DNA from 3 places in the Streptomyces sp. V4I23 genome. Region 3 is predicted to be linked to each of the others. Evidence: riboswitches for the same ligand, from Rfam matches in the RefSeq annotation. Region 3 holds a riboswitch; each other region holds the start of a gene.
What was found. Region 3 has a riboswitch for cyclic di-AMP ahead of QFZ82_RS16565 (C40 family peptidase). Riboswitches for the same ligand answer to the same signal wherever they lie in the genome.

Region 1 (4,954 bases), 3.7 Mb from region 3:
ATCATAACGGCCTGTACGTCCTGTACATTTTTTACAGAACGCAGCTCGCCCGACTCCGACGAGAGGCATGCCATGAACCGTCCTGCCGCCCGCTACGTCCTGCCCGAGTTCACCGAGCGCACCAGCTCGGGCACCCGCACCCTCGACCCGTACTCGAAGCTGCTCGACGAGCGGATCGTCTTTCTCGGTACCGCCGTCGACGACACCGCCGCGAACGACGTCGTCGCCCAGCTGCTGCACCTCGAGTACGCGGCCCCCGATCAGGACATCTGCCTGTACATCAACTCCCCCGGCGGCTCCATCAGCGCCATGACCGCGATCTACGACACCCTGCAGATCATCACCTGCGACATCGCCACCACCTGCCTGGGCCAGGCCGCTTCGACAGCCGCCTTGCTGCTCGCCGCGGGCACCCCGGGCAAGCGGTCGGCGCTGCCCGGCGCACGTGTCGTCGTCCAGCAGCCCGCCGTGGAGGAGCCGTTGCGCGGCCAGCCGTCCGATCTTGAGATCCACGCCGCCGAGTTGCTGCGCCTGCGGGAGCAGCTGGCGGCCATGCTCGTACGCCACACCGGACAGGGCGCCGAGCGCATCGCGGCCGATCTGGAGCGGGACAGGATCTTCGACGCCGAGGCAGCGAAGGGATACGGCCTGGTGGACCACGTCATCGGGAGCCGCAAAGCCTCGCCGGCCGGGGCGAGGTGAGCGAGGGATGCTGCTCCCGGAGCTGCCACCGCTTCCCGGGCTGACCCGCGCGGAGGCGGAGTTGATCGACAGGTATCTCGAAGTGGTCGATCTGCTGGGGCGGATCAATCCGTCCCGGGTCACCCACACCTACGGCGCGCTGCGCGCCGCTCAGGCACTGGTCGGGCGGGCGACCGCCCTGAAGGACGCCCTGACGCTGATGCACCTGCGCGGGGAGAACGAGGTCTACGCGGACACGCTCGCCGAGGCGCTGCGGATTCTCGACGGGGAACGCAGAGCGAACCGGGTGACCATGCCCCCGGTTTCGACGAGTTGACGGTCGATCCGCTGCTTTCCGCCAAGGGGGCCGCGGCTTTCGTACCCCGTTCGGTGGAGTTTCGGCGACGTTGTTCCGTGCCGCAGGAGTTGCGCCACGCACACCACCGATTTGGCGGAGTCGAACGGCTTCCGCGCTGGTACGACCATGATTCCGCGTCAGGCGAGGCGACCGCCAACATCCCTGTCCACCCGAACAGATCAGTCGTGATTGGCTTCACAAAAGCCGTTTCAACTCGGAAATCGGACATCCATGAGTGACGATCGCTGGGACGACAAGCCCCCGCCACCTTGACGGGGCGGTCCGGGCGGACGCTGAATCCTGCCGCCGCACCGGACGACTGGTCGACAGAAGTGCATCGGCAGGAGTGGAGGACCCGAGCAGCACGGGGTGACCGGTGATCCCGGTAGGCCCCTTGGGGTGAAGCCGCTTCGGCGGCCGGGCGTCTTCGCCAGTCCGAACCCGACAGGTCACCCTTCACAGGCGGCTGACGAAGGGTTGCGCATGACTGCGCAGATGCATGTCCCGTTCCTGCTCACACGTGCGGGCGCCGTATCGGCACTGACCATCGCCGCCGTCGGCGGCACGCTCCTCGCTCCCGGCACCGCCCCCGAGGCCCACGCGATCACCAGCTACGCGAGCAAGGCACTCAAGGTCGCGGCATCGAAGAAGGGGTCGCCGTACAGATTCGGCGCCGTAGGCCCGCACCGCTTCGACTGTTCCGGGCTGACGCAGTACTCGTACAAGAAGGCCGGCAAGAAGCTGCCGCGCACCGCTCAGCAGCAGTACAACCGTACGCGCCATGTCTCCGCCTCCCAACGAAAACGCGGTGACCTGGTCTTCTTCCATTCCGGCGGCTACGTCTACCACGTGGGCATCTACGCCGGCCGAGGGCGGATCTGGCATTCGCCGAAGACGGGCGACGTCGTGCGGCTGGCCAAGATCTGGACCAGGGGCGTCTCGTACGGCCGGGTGCGCTGACGGCCCGCCTTCCGGCTGCCCCGCCTTTCCGGCTCCCCGGCGGCGGCCCCGCGCCTGAGAATCGTCCGCACCCACCATGGTGCGACGGACCGGTGCCGGTCAGTGTGCCAGCGGCTGGACCAGCAGGGTCGCGCCGAGCGTGGTGAGCGCGCCGCCCGTGACTCCTTCCACGGCACGCGTGGTGCGCGGCCTGCGCAGCCACCGGCCCAGCCGGTCCACCAGGAGGGCCACCGCCGGGAACCAGATCAGCGCCAGGAGGACGACGATCGCGGCCAGCAGCAGGGTGCGCGGCAGCACCGCCGCGCCGTCGGGCACGAACTGCGGCAGCAGGCTCAGGAACAGCACCGGCGCCTTCGGGTTGAGGACGTTGGTGAGGAAGCCCTGCCGCAGGCCGCGCCCGACGCCGTGGGAGGGCGCGGCGCCGTCGGGGGCGGCGGGCCCTTCGAGCGGGCGCAGCGCGGAGCGCACAGCGCGCAGGCCCAGCCACAGCACGTAGATCCCGCCGGCGATCTGCAGCGTCCGGTAGAGCACGGGCACCGCCACCAGCACCGCGGCGAGTCCCGCCACGGCCAGCGCGGTGTGCACCAGCAGCCCGCCCGCCACACCGACCGCGCAGGCGACGCCCGCGCGGCGCGAGGCGAGCGCACTGCGTACCACCACGGTGAAGTCGGCACCCGGCATGGCGACCATGCCCGCGGCGACACCGGTGAAAGCGATCAGGTGTGCGTCCATGCCCTCCAGCCTGCCGTCTCAGTGCCTTCAGCGTGTATGGGGAATATCCTGGGTCAGCCAAAAGCAATGCTTAAGGGGTGCGATGTACGACCCGACCCGGCTGGCCGCCCTGGTCGCTGTCGCGGAGGCCGGTTCCATCACCCGCGCCGCGGCCCGCCTGGGTTACACCGCCCCGGCGCTCTCCCAGCAGCTGGCCAAGCTGGAGCGCGAGGCCGGAGCGCCTCTGCTCGTGCGCCACCACCGCGGGGCGCGGCTCACGGCCGCGGGTGAGCTGCTCGCGGAGCGGGCGCGCCGGGTGCTGGACGAGATGGACCGGGCGCGGCACGAGCTGGCCCGGCTGTCGGGGCTCGCGGGCGGCCGGCTGCGGGTGGCCACCTTCACCACGGTCGGCATCCACCTGCTGCCCCCGGTGCTGAGCGCCTTCCGGCGCGCCCATCCGGATGTGGACCTGACCGTCGCCGAGTACGAACCCCCGGATGGGGTCACGGCAGTGGCGCGCGGCGCCATGGATCTCGCGCTGACGCATGCCTACGAGCCCGCCGATCCGGCGCCGCCCCCGCCGGGGGTGGTCGTGGAAACGCTGCTGGTCGAGGAGCTGGTGCTCATCACCGCTCCCGGGCACGCCCTGGCGGGCGGATCGGGGCGGCTGCCGGTGAGCGCACTCGCCGGGCAGCCGCTGATCAGCAGCGCTCCGGCGCATCCGCCGCGCAAGGGAGTGGAGGGTGCGCTGGCCGAGGCGGGGGCGACGCCGGCCGTGGTGTGCGAGTCGCCCGGTTACGCGCTGGTGTGCGCCCTGGTGACCGCGGGGATAGGGGTGGCGGTGGTGCCGGAGATGGTGGCGGCGATGTCCGCCACGCCGCTGCAGGTACGGCAGTTGGAGCCGGCGGCCTTCCGCCGCACGATCTCTGTGGCGCACCGGGGAGAGGAGTCGGGGCCGGCGGCGCAGTCGCTGCGGGCTCTCCTGCGGAGCTCGTTCGGACGGGCGGGTCAACAGGGCACTGCGGCCAGGGTGTGGTGAACCCGGGCGCGGATCAGCCCTTCACGGGTACGGTCCACGGCAGGGCGATCCACACGGTCTTGCCGCCCTCCTCGGTGGGTGTCACGGAGAGCCGCCCGCCGTACTGCGCGGTGAGACTGCGGATGATGACCATCCCCCGGCCGTTGTCCTGTCGGACGGCGGCGGGCAGCCGGCGCGGCCAGCGCGGGTGGCTGTCGGTGACGCCGATGCACAGTCGCTCGTCCCGTTCGAGGCGCACGTCGACGGTGAAGGTGGGCGACTGGCCGAAGGTGTGCTGCACTGCGTTGGTCGCCAGTTCGGAGACGATCAGCCGCAGGGTGTCGACGGCGTCGGTGCCGTCCGGCAGACCCCATCCGCAGACGACATCGGTGACATATCTCCGGGCGGCGGAGACCGATGCCGGATCGCTGGGCAGAGTGACGGATGCTTCTTGACGGTCTGCCATGGCGACGCTGTCCCTTTCCCACCGGGCCGGGCTCCGACTCGTAGCGGATGACACGCGAGGACGGCCACGGATTGCGCTTCGGCGTCAGACTGCCACTTGTCGTCAGGCCGGTGCGGCAATCCACCAAGATACGTGCATATCTGTCGCTCAAAGCGGTGAAGTCTGCGACGAGAGACCGTATTTGGGGACGGACCGCACGCTCCGGACCGGCTGTTCTCAGCCCCGCGGCGCGGAGGCGATGATCGTCGCGACGGCCGTGTCGACCTGCCGGGCGGTCAGATCGGCGCGGGCGGTGAGCCGGATGCGCGAGATGCCGTCCGGCACCGACGGGGGCCGGAAGCAGCCCACGACCAGACCTGCCGTCCGGCAGTCCGCCGCCCAGCGCAGCGCCGCCTCCGGGGAGGGCGCCTGCACGGACACGACGGCCGCGTCCGGCCGCGCGGCGGTCAGTCCCGCGTCCGTGAGCCGCCGGTGCAGCACGGCCGCTACCTCCCGCGCCCGGCCGGCGAGCTCCGGTTCGCGGCGCAGCACCCCGACGGCGGCGAGCGCGCCGCCCGCCGCGGCCGGTGCGAGTCCGGTGTCGAAGATGAAGGTCCTGGCCGTGTTGACCAGGTGCGCGATCACCCGCGCCGGGCCGAGGACCGCGCCGCCCTGGCTGCCGAGGGACTTGGAGAGGGTGAGGGTGGCGACGACTCCGGTCGCGCCGGCCAGTCCGGCGGCGTCGAGCGCGCCCCGGCCGCCGTCGCCGAGGACGCCGAGG
Region 2 (4,954 bases), 2.6 Mb from region 3:
TCACGCTCGACGACGACCGCAGGCTGCACTACCGCGACCAACGCAAGCTCCAGGGCGTCCACCTGGCCGGCAGCGACGAGGCCGTGGGACACGTCCTCGGCGACCTGGGGCCCGACGCTCTCGGCCTGCCCCGGGACACGTTCCTCGAGCGTGTCGCCGGGCGGCGGGGCGCCGTCAAGAACGTGCTGATGGACCAGTCGGTGCTCGCCGGGCTCGGCAACCTCCTCAGCGACGAGATCCTCTGGCGCGCCGGGGTGGCGCCCGGCCGCCCCGCGCGTGATGTGGACGAGGCCGAACTGCGCCGCGTCCACGCCGCGATGGGCCGGGTCCTGCGGTCCGCGGTCCCGGCCGCGCGCGTGCCGCCCCGGCGGACCTGGCTCACCGGACGGCGGGACGACCGCGACCCGGTGTGCCCGCGCTGTCGTGGGCCGCTGCGCTCGGGCCGCACGGGCGGCCGCCGCTCCGTGTGGTGCCCCGCCTGCCAGAGCTGAGCCGCCCGGCGCGACCCGGCCGCGCGGAGCCCGGGTCGCCAGGGCTTCGGCCTCGCTAGGGCTTCAGCAGGGCCTTGACCATGCCGTCGGCCTTGGCCTGGAACGTCGCGTACGCCTCGGGGCCCTTCTCCAGCGGCAACGTGTGCGTGGCGAAGCCCTCGACGCCGAGCGGATCGGCGTCCGTCAGCAGCGGAAGGATGTCGTCCACCCAGCGCCGGACATTGGCCTGCCCCATACGGAGCTGGATCTGCTTGTCGAACAGGGTGAGCATCGGCACGGGATCCGCCATGCCGCCGTAGACCCCGACCAGGGAGATCGTGCCACCGCGCCGTACCGCGTCGATGGCCGTGTAGAACGCCTCCAGCCGGTCCACGCCGACATGCTCCATGACGCGCCGGGCCACGCGTCCGGGCAGCAGACCGGTCGCCCACTGCCCCGCCTTGGCGACCGGTGCGCCGTGGGCCTCCATCCCCACGGCGTCGATGACCGCGTCCGAGCCGCGGCCGTCCGTCAGGTCGCGGACCGCGTCGGCGACCTCGTCGTGCTCGCGCAGGTCGAGGACCGTCACCCCACGCGCCTCGGCCCGGTCGAGACGCTCGGGGACGAGGTCGACGCCGATGACGAGTCCGGCGCCCCGGTGCAGGGCCACGCGGCAGGCCATGTCGCCGATCGGTCCGAGGCCGAGCACGGTCAGCGACCCGCCGGGCGGTACGTCCGCGTACTCCACGGCCTGCCACGCCGTCGGCAGCACGTCCGAGAGGTAGACGAAACGCTCGTCCGGCGGCCCCTCGGGCACCTTGACCGGCAGTGTGTCGCCGAAGGGCACCCGCAGGTACTCGGCCTGCCCGCCGGGCACCTGCCCGTACAGCTTCGTGTAGCCGAACAGCGACGCGCCCATGCCGCGGTCCCGCACCTGGGTCGTCTCGCACTGCGAGTGGAGGCCCTGGGCGCACATGAAGCACTCACCGCACGAGACGTTGAACGGCACGACGACGCGGTCGCCGGCCGAGAGGGCCGTCACCTCGGGACCGGTCTCCTCCACGACGCCCATGGGCTCGTGGCCGAGGATGTCGCCGGGATCGAGGTACGGGCCCAGGACCTCGTAGAGGTGAAGATCCGAACCGCAGATGCCGGTGGACGTCACCCGGACGATCACATCCTTCGGCTCGGTGATGCGGGGATCGGGGACGGTCTCGATCCGGACGTCCCGCCGGCCCTGCCATGTCAGTGCGCGCATCGTGTCCTCCCGCGTTGCTCTCCGGTGGGCGGCCTGCGGCCGTCGTACGGGCGGCGCCGCGCGTCCGGCCACCACGCCCGAGTACCCGAAGCGGGCGATGCCATTACATACAGAAGAAAACGGACTATTGGCACTCAATAGAGCGTCGGACTTTCCGGTATGGGGCGTTTCTCTTTCATTGCCGGTATGTCCGTTTGCGTATGAAGTGTGCGACTGCTTTTCCTTGTTGCCTGTTTCGTGACGTCGGTCACGTGACGGAATGCCCGGGATGTCGGGCAGGCGTCGCAGACGCCTTGCGTGGAAGGAAAGTTGAGTTCCCGACAGAAAATGAGGAAGGTCATTTCCGTCTCTTTTCTCCGGTCTCGCATTGCGGTTGTGAATTCAGGGCTTGTTCCGCCGGGCTGCTCTCGCTTACGGTCACCGCAATCCGGATGGACCGCCGAATCCTGCCGCCGTCCGGGAATCCGACCACGCACTCACGTTCGGCAGGAGCGGGGGACCCAGGTAAGCCGCCGATCCGGAAACCGGAACGGCTCGGGGTGAAGTCGCACCGACCATGCGACCGGGCATCTCCAGCCCGAACCCGACAGCTCACCTCGCAGGCGACGGAGAGGAATGCGTCATGCCTGCAAAGGGTAAGCACCACCGCCGTCCGAAGTCCGGCCGACTCATCCGCGGCTTCGTCGCCGCGGGCACGGGCGGCGCCGCGCTCGCCCTGCCGCTGTTCGGCGCGACCACCGCCGCCGCGCAGCCGGCCCAGGCCGCGACCGCGAAGACCGCCGTCACGGCGCCCGCCGCGGCGAAGAAGGCCCCCGTGACGTACACCGTCGTCGCGGGCGACTCCCTGTCGAAGATCGCCGAGGAGCACTCCGTCAGCGGCGGCTGGAAGAAGCTCTACAACGACAACCGCCGGAACATCGGCGCCGACCCGGCGCTGATCCGCCCCGGCCTGAAGCTGACCATCGGCGCCAAGGCCAAGCCTGCGGACCGCGCCGCCGACGCCGGCCGCGCCGACCGCTCCGAGGCCCGCACCGCCCTGGCGGCGAAGAAGGCCCCGGCCGCGAAGCCCGCCAAGGCCAAGACGTATTCCAACGATCTCGACGGCTGGATCAAGGAATCGCTCGACATCATGGCCAAGCACGGAATTCCCGGAACTTACGAGGGAATCCACCGGAACATCATGCGCGAGTCCTCCGGAAATCCGCGGGCGATCAACAACTGGGACATCAACGCGGTGAACGGAACGCCCTCCAAGGGCCTTCTCCAGGTGATCGACCCCACGTTCCGGGCCTACCACGTGCCCGGCACGCCGTTCGACAGCTACGACCCGGTCGCGAACATCACCGCCGCGTGCAACTACGCCGCCGCCAGGTACGGCTCCATCGACAACGTGAACGGCCCGTACTGACCGTAGCCCCGCAATTCGCGGCTTCGATTGCAGACGGAATCGCGCCGGGCGCCTGTTCTGACATCACGTCAGTGCGGCGCCCGGCGCGGCCGTGTGCCCGCCCGGCGCCGGCAGCGGGAAGGTTGGAGGCATGCGACTGCTGCTGATCTCCGACACTCATGTGCCCCGCCGCGCCCGCCGCCTGCCCGACGAGGTGATGGCCCGTGTCGAGGAGGCCGACGTGGTGATCCACGCCGGCGACTGGGTCGACACCGCGACCCTCGACCTCCTTGAGGACCGCTCCGCCCGCCTCCTCGCCGTGTACGGCAACAACGACGGCGAAGCGTTGCGCGCCCGGCTCCCGGAGGTGGCCCGCGCGGAGCTCGGCGGTCTCCGGTTCGGCGTGGTGCACGAGACGGGCCCCGCCGCCGGGCGCGAGCGGCGCTGCGCCGAGAGGTTCCCGGACCTCGACGTGCTGGTCTTCGGCCACAGCCACATCCCGTGGGACACCACGGCCCCCGGCGGCCTGCGGCTCCTCAACCCCGGCTCCCCGACCGACCGCAGGCGACAGCCCCACCACACGTACATGACCGCGCGGGCGGCGGACGGCGTGCTGACCGAGGTCCTGCTGCACCGCCTGTGACCGGACCCGGGTAGTTTTGCGGTCAACCGAACTCAGGAGCCGCCCCGTGTCCGCCAGGCCCCGCCTGCTGTACGTCACCGACCTCGCCTACCCGGCCAAGGGGCGGCGGTACTGCGACGAGGACATCCACCTGTCCTCACGGCTGCGCGAGGACTTCGACCTCGCCCTCGCCCACCCGGCGGACGCGGCCGCGCTGATGGACGGCTTCGACGGCGTCGTGGTGCGCAACAGCGGGCCCGTCCTGCACTACCAGGACGCGTACGACGCCTTCCGCGAGAAGGCGATAAGGACCGGCGCCCGGATCTACAACCCGCTGACCGCACGCGGCGACATGGCGGGCAAGCAGTACCTGCTGGACCTCACCAGGGCCGGGTACCCGGTCATCCCCACGGTGGACCGGCTCGACGACCTCGGCCTGCTGCCCGCCTCCGACGCGTACGCGGTCAAGCCCAGGGCCGGCGCCGACTCCATCGGCCTCCACTTCGCAGGCGCCGAGCAGCTCCCCGGCCTCGTACGCGGCGACGTGCTGATACAGCCGCGCGTCGACTTCCTCTACGAGGTCTCCTTCTACTTCGTCGACGACACCTTCCAGTACGCCCTCCACGCCCCCGACCCCGCCCGCCGCTGGGACCTGGAGCCGTACGAACCCACCGCGGCCGACCTCGACTTCGCCCGGCGCTTCATCGCCTGGAACACCGTCGACCACGGCATCCAGCGCGTCGACGCCTGCCGCACCCGCGACGTCGGACTGCTGCTCGTCGAGCTCGAGGACCTCAATCCGTACCTGTCCCTGGACCTTGTCGACGAGGCGACCCGCGAGGCGTTCGTCGCCGCGCTGAAGACCTCACTGCACCGCTTCCTCGCCGCACCGGCGCCTCCGGCCGCGTAGCGGGCGGCCCGGGCCGGGCGCGACCGCCGGTGCGCCTCATGCGGGCCGCGCGTCGGGTACGTCCGCGGGCCCTGCGTCATACACGTCGAGGCGGCCGCACATGCCGAACCGGCCGCGTGCCGCGGGCCGTTCCGCCCGTACGACGGCGTCCGCGAGGTAGCGGGCGTCGCCCCGTTCCAGGCGCGCCAACTGCGTGCCGGTGGCGGCCGACGCGGCCGCGGCGCCCGTCAGCCACCGCTCGCGCCAGCGGTCCGCGAGCGGGCGCACCAGGGCGGCCGCCGCCCGGTGGAACGCGGCCAGCGGCTCC
Region 3 (4,954 bases):
TTCGCGGAGCGGGCCGCCATGCCGTACGCCTCGTCGACGCGGCGGAGCGCCTGCGGGAAGGTGATCTTCTCGCGGAGCGCGAGGGCGTCGATCATCGCCTCGGCGCGCTCGCCGATGCCGCGCTTGGGCACGTTGAGGATGCGGCGCAGCGGGACGTTGTCCTCGGGGTTGGCGAGGACGCGCAGGTAGGCGAGGACGTCCCTGACCTCCTTGCGCTCGTAGAAGCGCACGCCGCCGACGACCTTGTAGGGCAGGCCGACGCGGATGAAGATCTCCTCGAAGACACGGGACTGGGCGTTCGTCCGGTAGAAGACGGCGACGTCGCCGGCCTTCGCCTCGCCCGCGTCGGTGAGCCGGTCGATCTCGTCGGCGACGAACTGGGCCTCGTCGTGCTCGGTGTCCGCGACATAGCCGGTGATCCGGGCACCCGCGCCCGCGTTCGTCCACAGGTTCTTCGGGCGGCGGGACTCGTTGCGCTCGATGACCGCGTTGGCGGCGGACAGGATCGTCTGGGTGGAGCGGTAGTTCTGCTCCAGGAGGATCGTGGTCGCGTCCGGGTAGTCCTCCTCGAACTGGAGGATGTTGCGGATGGTCGCGCCGCGGAAGGCGTAGATCGACTGGTCGGCGTCACCGACGACGCACAGCTCGGCGGGCTCCAGGTCCTCGTACCCCTCGCCCACCAGCTCGCGCACGAGCGTGTACTGGGCGTGGTTGGTGTCCTGGTACTCGTCGACGAGGACGTGCCGGAAGCGGCGCCGGTAGTGCTCGGCGACGTCGGGGAACGCCTGGAGCAGGTGGACTGTGGTCATGATGATGTCGTCGAAGTCCAGGGCGTTGGCCTCGCGCAGCCGGGCCTGGTACATCCGGTACGCCTCGGCGAGCGTCTTCTCGAAGCCGTCCTGCGCCTGGTCGGCGAAGGTCTCCTCGTCGATCAGCTCGTTCTTCAGGTTGGAGATCTTGGCACTGAAGGACTTCGGCGGGAACTTCTTCGGGTCCAGCTCCAGGTCGCGGCAGACCAGCGACATCAGGCGCTTGGAGTCGGCGGCGTCGTAGATCGAGAACGACGACGTGAAGCCCAGCTTCTTCGACTCGCGGCGCAGGATGCGGACGCAGGCGCTGTGGAAGGTCATGACCCACATGGCATGGGCACGCGGGCCGACCAGGTGCTCGACGCGCTCCTTCATCTCGCCGGCGGCCTTGTTGGTGAAGGTGATCGCCAGTATCTGGCCGGGGTGCACGTGCCGGGTGGCCAGGAGGTGGGCGATGCGGTGGGTGAGCACGCGCGTCTTGCCGGAACCGGCCCCGGCGACGATGAGCAGCGGGGAGCCGGTGTGGACGACGGCGGCGCGCTGCTGCTCGTTCAGCCCCTCGAGCAGGGCGGCCGCGTCGACGGCAGGCCGGGGGGCGCCGTCGCGGTAGTACCCGTCGCGGGCCGGCGGCACGTCGTAGGCGCCCTGGAAGAGGTCGTCCGGGATCGGTTCCGGAGCCGACTCCTCGGGGGGCGGAGGAGGCTCCTCGCCGTGGGGCTGGAGATCCGCCAGGAAGCTGTCGTCAAAGAGGCTGCTCATCGCTTATCGAGTCTAGGCGGCCGGACCGACAACCGGGCCCGCATGCCCATACGGGGCAGGTCACATTCCGTGACCGGCCCTGCCCGGCGCGCCACGCCGGTGCCGGATATGCGGCCGGCACCGAAAGAGGTCACGAAAATGTATCGGACATATCGAACATCAACCTTCACAGCCCGCACACGAGTTGGCTAGCGTGCTCGACCAGACGGCCCGCACCCCTCCCGGCGAACCGCGCCGAACGGGTCGACTCCGCCGAATTCGGGCTGCCCCGGAGGCAGTTCGGAACCGGGGACCCGAACTATGCACAACCGGGGTGAATCGGACCGCCTGTCCACGGTCCGTAGGGCATCTTCCGTTCTGCCCGAACCCGACAGCTAACCCGGTAGGCGGTCCACGGAAGAAGGAGATGCCGGCCTTGGCGTCGCATCGCAGGATCCGCAGCCGCAGCACGAAACCCTCCCACGCCGTCGGGTTCACGACGGCCGCCCTCGCCGGCGCCGCCCTCCTGTCGACACAGAGCGCCACCGCCGCGCCCAGCGACCCCAAGCCCTCCGTCGAAGAGGTGCAGAAGAAGGTCGACGACCTCTACCGGCAGGCGGGCAGCGCGACCCAGGAGTACAACAAGGCGAAGGAGGCCACCGCCGAGAAGCGGCGCGAGGTCGACACCCTGTTCGAGGAGGCGGCCACGCGCGCGGAGAAGCTCAACGAGTCGCGTCGCGCCCTCGGCGCCTATGCCGCGGCGCAGTACCGCACCGGCGCGGTCACCCCGACCGCGGCGCTGCTGTTCGCGGACAGCCCCCAGGCGTACTTCGACCAGACGCAGCTGATGGACCGGATGACCGACCAGCAGCGGACCGCCGTCACCGACTACGAGACCCGGCGCGCGGCCGCCGCGAAGCAGCGGGCGGAGGCGACGAAGCGGCTGGAGTCGCTGACCGACTCCCAGCAGGCCCTGCGCATCAGCAAGGAGAAGGTCCAGACGAAGCTGGCCGAGGCGCGCACCCTGCTGTCGAAGCTGACCGCCGAGGAGAAGGCCCGGCTGGCGGCGATCGAGCGCGAGAAGGAGGCGGAGGCGCGGCGCAGAGCGGAGGCGAAGGCGAAGGCCGAGGCGGAGGCCAGAGCCCGCGCCGAGGCCGAGGCGGAGCGGCAGCGCCAGGAGAGCGACCAGCCGCCCCTGGAGACGGGAACCGGGACCGGCGACGACGCTTACGCGACCAGGGCCGACGAAGTCCTCGCCTTCGCCCGCGCCCAGATCGGCAAGCCGTACGTGTGGGGGGCGACGGGCCCGTCCTCGTACGACTGCTCGGGGCTCACCCAGGCGGCCTGGAAGGCGGCGGGCGTCGATCTGCCGCGCACCACCTGGGACCAGGTGGAGGTGGGGCAGCGCGTGGCGACGGCGGACCTGCTCCCCGGCGATCTCGTCTTCTTCTACGACGACATCAGCCACGTCGGCATCTACATCGGCGACGGCAAGATGATCCACGCGCCGAAGCCGGGCGAGAACGTCCGCGAGGAGTCCATCTACTACATGCCGATCTACGGCAGCGTCCGCCCGGTCTGACCCGGTCGCTCACCCCGCGTGCCCGGACGGTCCCGCCGTCCGGGCACGCGTGTGCCGGGGGTCGGTCAGGTCCAGAGCGTCGCGATGAAGACGTTCGCGACCGTCAGACCGCCGACGGCGCCGAAGAGCGCCTTGTCGACCCGCTCCTCGTCCCGCTTGACGTAGACCAGGCCGAGGATCACCACCAGGACCGCCAGCTTGATGGCGATCTTGAGGTTGTTCACCGTCTGGTCGTCGGCCTGGTTGAGGCCCACCAGCGCGACGCCTGTGATCAGCATCGTCAGCGCACCGTGCAGCATCACCGGGTTGAAGCGGGCCGTGCCCGCGCCCATCGCCTTCATCTGGGTCAGGAAGCCGCCCAGCAGGGAGGCGATGCCGATGATGTGCAGCGCGACGAAGACATTGATGAGTACGTCCATGGGGCGGAGCCTAATCGGCGCCGTACCACCGTCCGGCGGCCGGGGGAGCCCGATCGCGGCGTTCGGTCGGCCCTGCGCCGCAATGCGGCCGGGCACCGGCGTCCGGCGCACAGAAAGCGGACATCGCCGTCCAGGTTCGGGCACTTCCCGTCGTCACCTCTCCGTCCCGGGACCGCCCGGTTTAGCGTCAGCGCCCAGGTGGCCGGCTCCCCACCGCCGTCGTGCAGCCGGACGGCTCGGCCACCCCCGCCGAAAGATCCGGCGGCGTACCGCTCCCCCGTGCGGTACGCCGCCGGACCGCAGGTACGCAGGTACGCAGGTACGCAGGTACGCAGGAAGGACGTGTACGCCCCGTGGCAGCGCACCGGAAACCGAGGCAGCATCCGCTCACCGGGCCGGCCGCCCGCACCGCAGCCACCCTCGCGCTCGCAGGCGCGGCGACCACGACCGCGCTCGACGGCTCGGCGCACGCCGAGCCCCGTCTCACGCCCGCCCAGCTCAAGGCCCGCGTCGACCGGCTGTACCAGGAGGCCGGGGAGGCGACCGAGAAGTACAACGGCGCCAAGGAGCTGACGGCGCAGGCCCGCGGAGCGCTCGACGAGCTGCGCGACGAGGCCGCCCGCCGCACGGAGCGGCTCAACGCCTCCCGCAACGCACTCGGTTCCGTCGCCACCGCGCAGTACCGTTCCGGCGGCATCGATCCCGGCCTGCAGCTCGCGCTGACCTCGGACCCCGACGAGTACCTGGCGCGCGCCTCGCTCGCCGAGCGGGTCGGCGAGCGGCACGCGGCCGCCGTCGCCGGTGTGCACCGCCGGCTCGTGGACCTCGGCAGGCTCAGGGCACAGGCCGGCGAGACGACGGCCGAACTGGAGCGGCACCGCCGGGAACTGGCACGACACAAAGCCGTCGTGAAGAACAAACTGGCCGCCGCCGAACGCCTGCTGGCCCGGCTGACCGCCGAGCAGCGCGCCGCGTATGACGCCGGACCGGCCGATCCCGCCCGCGCCGACCGCTCCACCGCACCCCGCGGCGCGCTCAAGCCGCCGAACGGCCGGGCCGCACAGGCCGTCGCCTACGCCTACGGCACACTCGGCAAGCCGTACGTGTGGGGGGCGACCGGGCCGTCCGCATACGACTGTTCCGGGCTCACCCAGGCCGCCTGGCGCTCGGCCGGAGTCTCACTGCCCCGCACCACATACACCCAGATCAACGCCGGGCAGCGCGTCTCCCGCGCCCAACTCGCCCCCGGGGACCTGGTCTTCTTCTACTCCGGCATCTCGCACGTCGGCCTGTACATCGGCGGCGGCCAGATGATCCACGCGCCGCGGCCCGGCGCGCCCGTGCGCGTCGCACCGATCGACCACATGCCCTTCGCCGGGGCGACGCGGGTCTCGTAGCGTCCGGAG

Region 1: it holds a riboswitch for cyclic di-AMP, as region 3 does, so the genes downstream of both, QFZ82_RS33595 (C40 family peptidase) here and QFZ82_RS16565 (C40 family peptidase) in region 3, are expected to answer to the same signal.
Region 2: it holds a riboswitch for cyclic di-AMP, as region 3 does, so the genes downstream of both, QFZ82_RS05130 (LysM peptidoglycan-binding domain-containing protein) here and QFZ82_RS16565 (C40 family peptidase) in region 3, are expected to answer to the same signal.

What each region holds. Positions count from the first base shown of each region.
Region 1 is NZ_JAUSZW010000004.1:6,860,196-6,865,149, reverse strand. It holds gene QFZ82_RS33605 (ATP-dependent Clp protease proteolytic subunit) at 73-702, shown strand; gene QFZ82_RS33600 (hypothetical protein) at 710-1,018, shown strand; cyclic di-AMP (ydaO/yuaA leader) riboswitch at 1,321-1,519, shown strand; gene QFZ82_RS33595 (C40 family peptidase) at 1,523-1,999, shown strand; gene QFZ82_RS33590 (LysE family translocator) at 2,099-2,731, opposite strand; gene QFZ82_RS33585 (LysR family transcriptional regulator) at 2,814-3,749, shown strand; gene QFZ82_RS33580 (ATP-binding protein) at 3,763-4,194, opposite strand; gene QFZ82_RS33575 (8-amino-7-oxononanoate synthase) at 4,411-4,954, opposite strand, start outside.
Region 2 is NZ_JAUSZW010000004.1:620,433-625,386, reverse strand. It holds gene QFZ82_RS05140 (Fpg/Nei family DNA glycosylase) at 1-491, shown strand, start outside; gene QFZ82_RS05135 (zinc-dependent alcohol dehydrogenase) at 547-1,728, opposite strand; cyclic di-AMP (ydaO/yuaA leader) riboswitch at 2,156-2,346, shown strand; gene QFZ82_RS05130 (LysM peptidoglycan-binding domain-containing protein) at 2,351-3,136, shown strand; gene QFZ82_RS05125 (metallophosphoesterase) at 3,267-3,758, shown strand; gene QFZ82_RS05120 (hypothetical protein) at 3,805-4,647, shown strand; gene QFZ82_RS05115 (cupin) at 4,684-4,954, opposite strand, start outside.
Region 3 is NZ_JAUSZW010000004.1:3,191,542-3,196,495, forward strand. It holds gene pcrA (DNA helicase PcrA) at 1-1,568, opposite strand, end outside; cyclic di-AMP (ydaO/yuaA leader) riboswitch at 1,809-1,972, shown strand; gene QFZ82_RS16565 (C40 family peptidase) at 1,975-3,129, shown strand; gene QFZ82_RS16570 (hypothetical protein) at 3,195-3,548, opposite strand; gene QFZ82_RS16575 (C40 family peptidase) at 3,902-4,945, shown strand.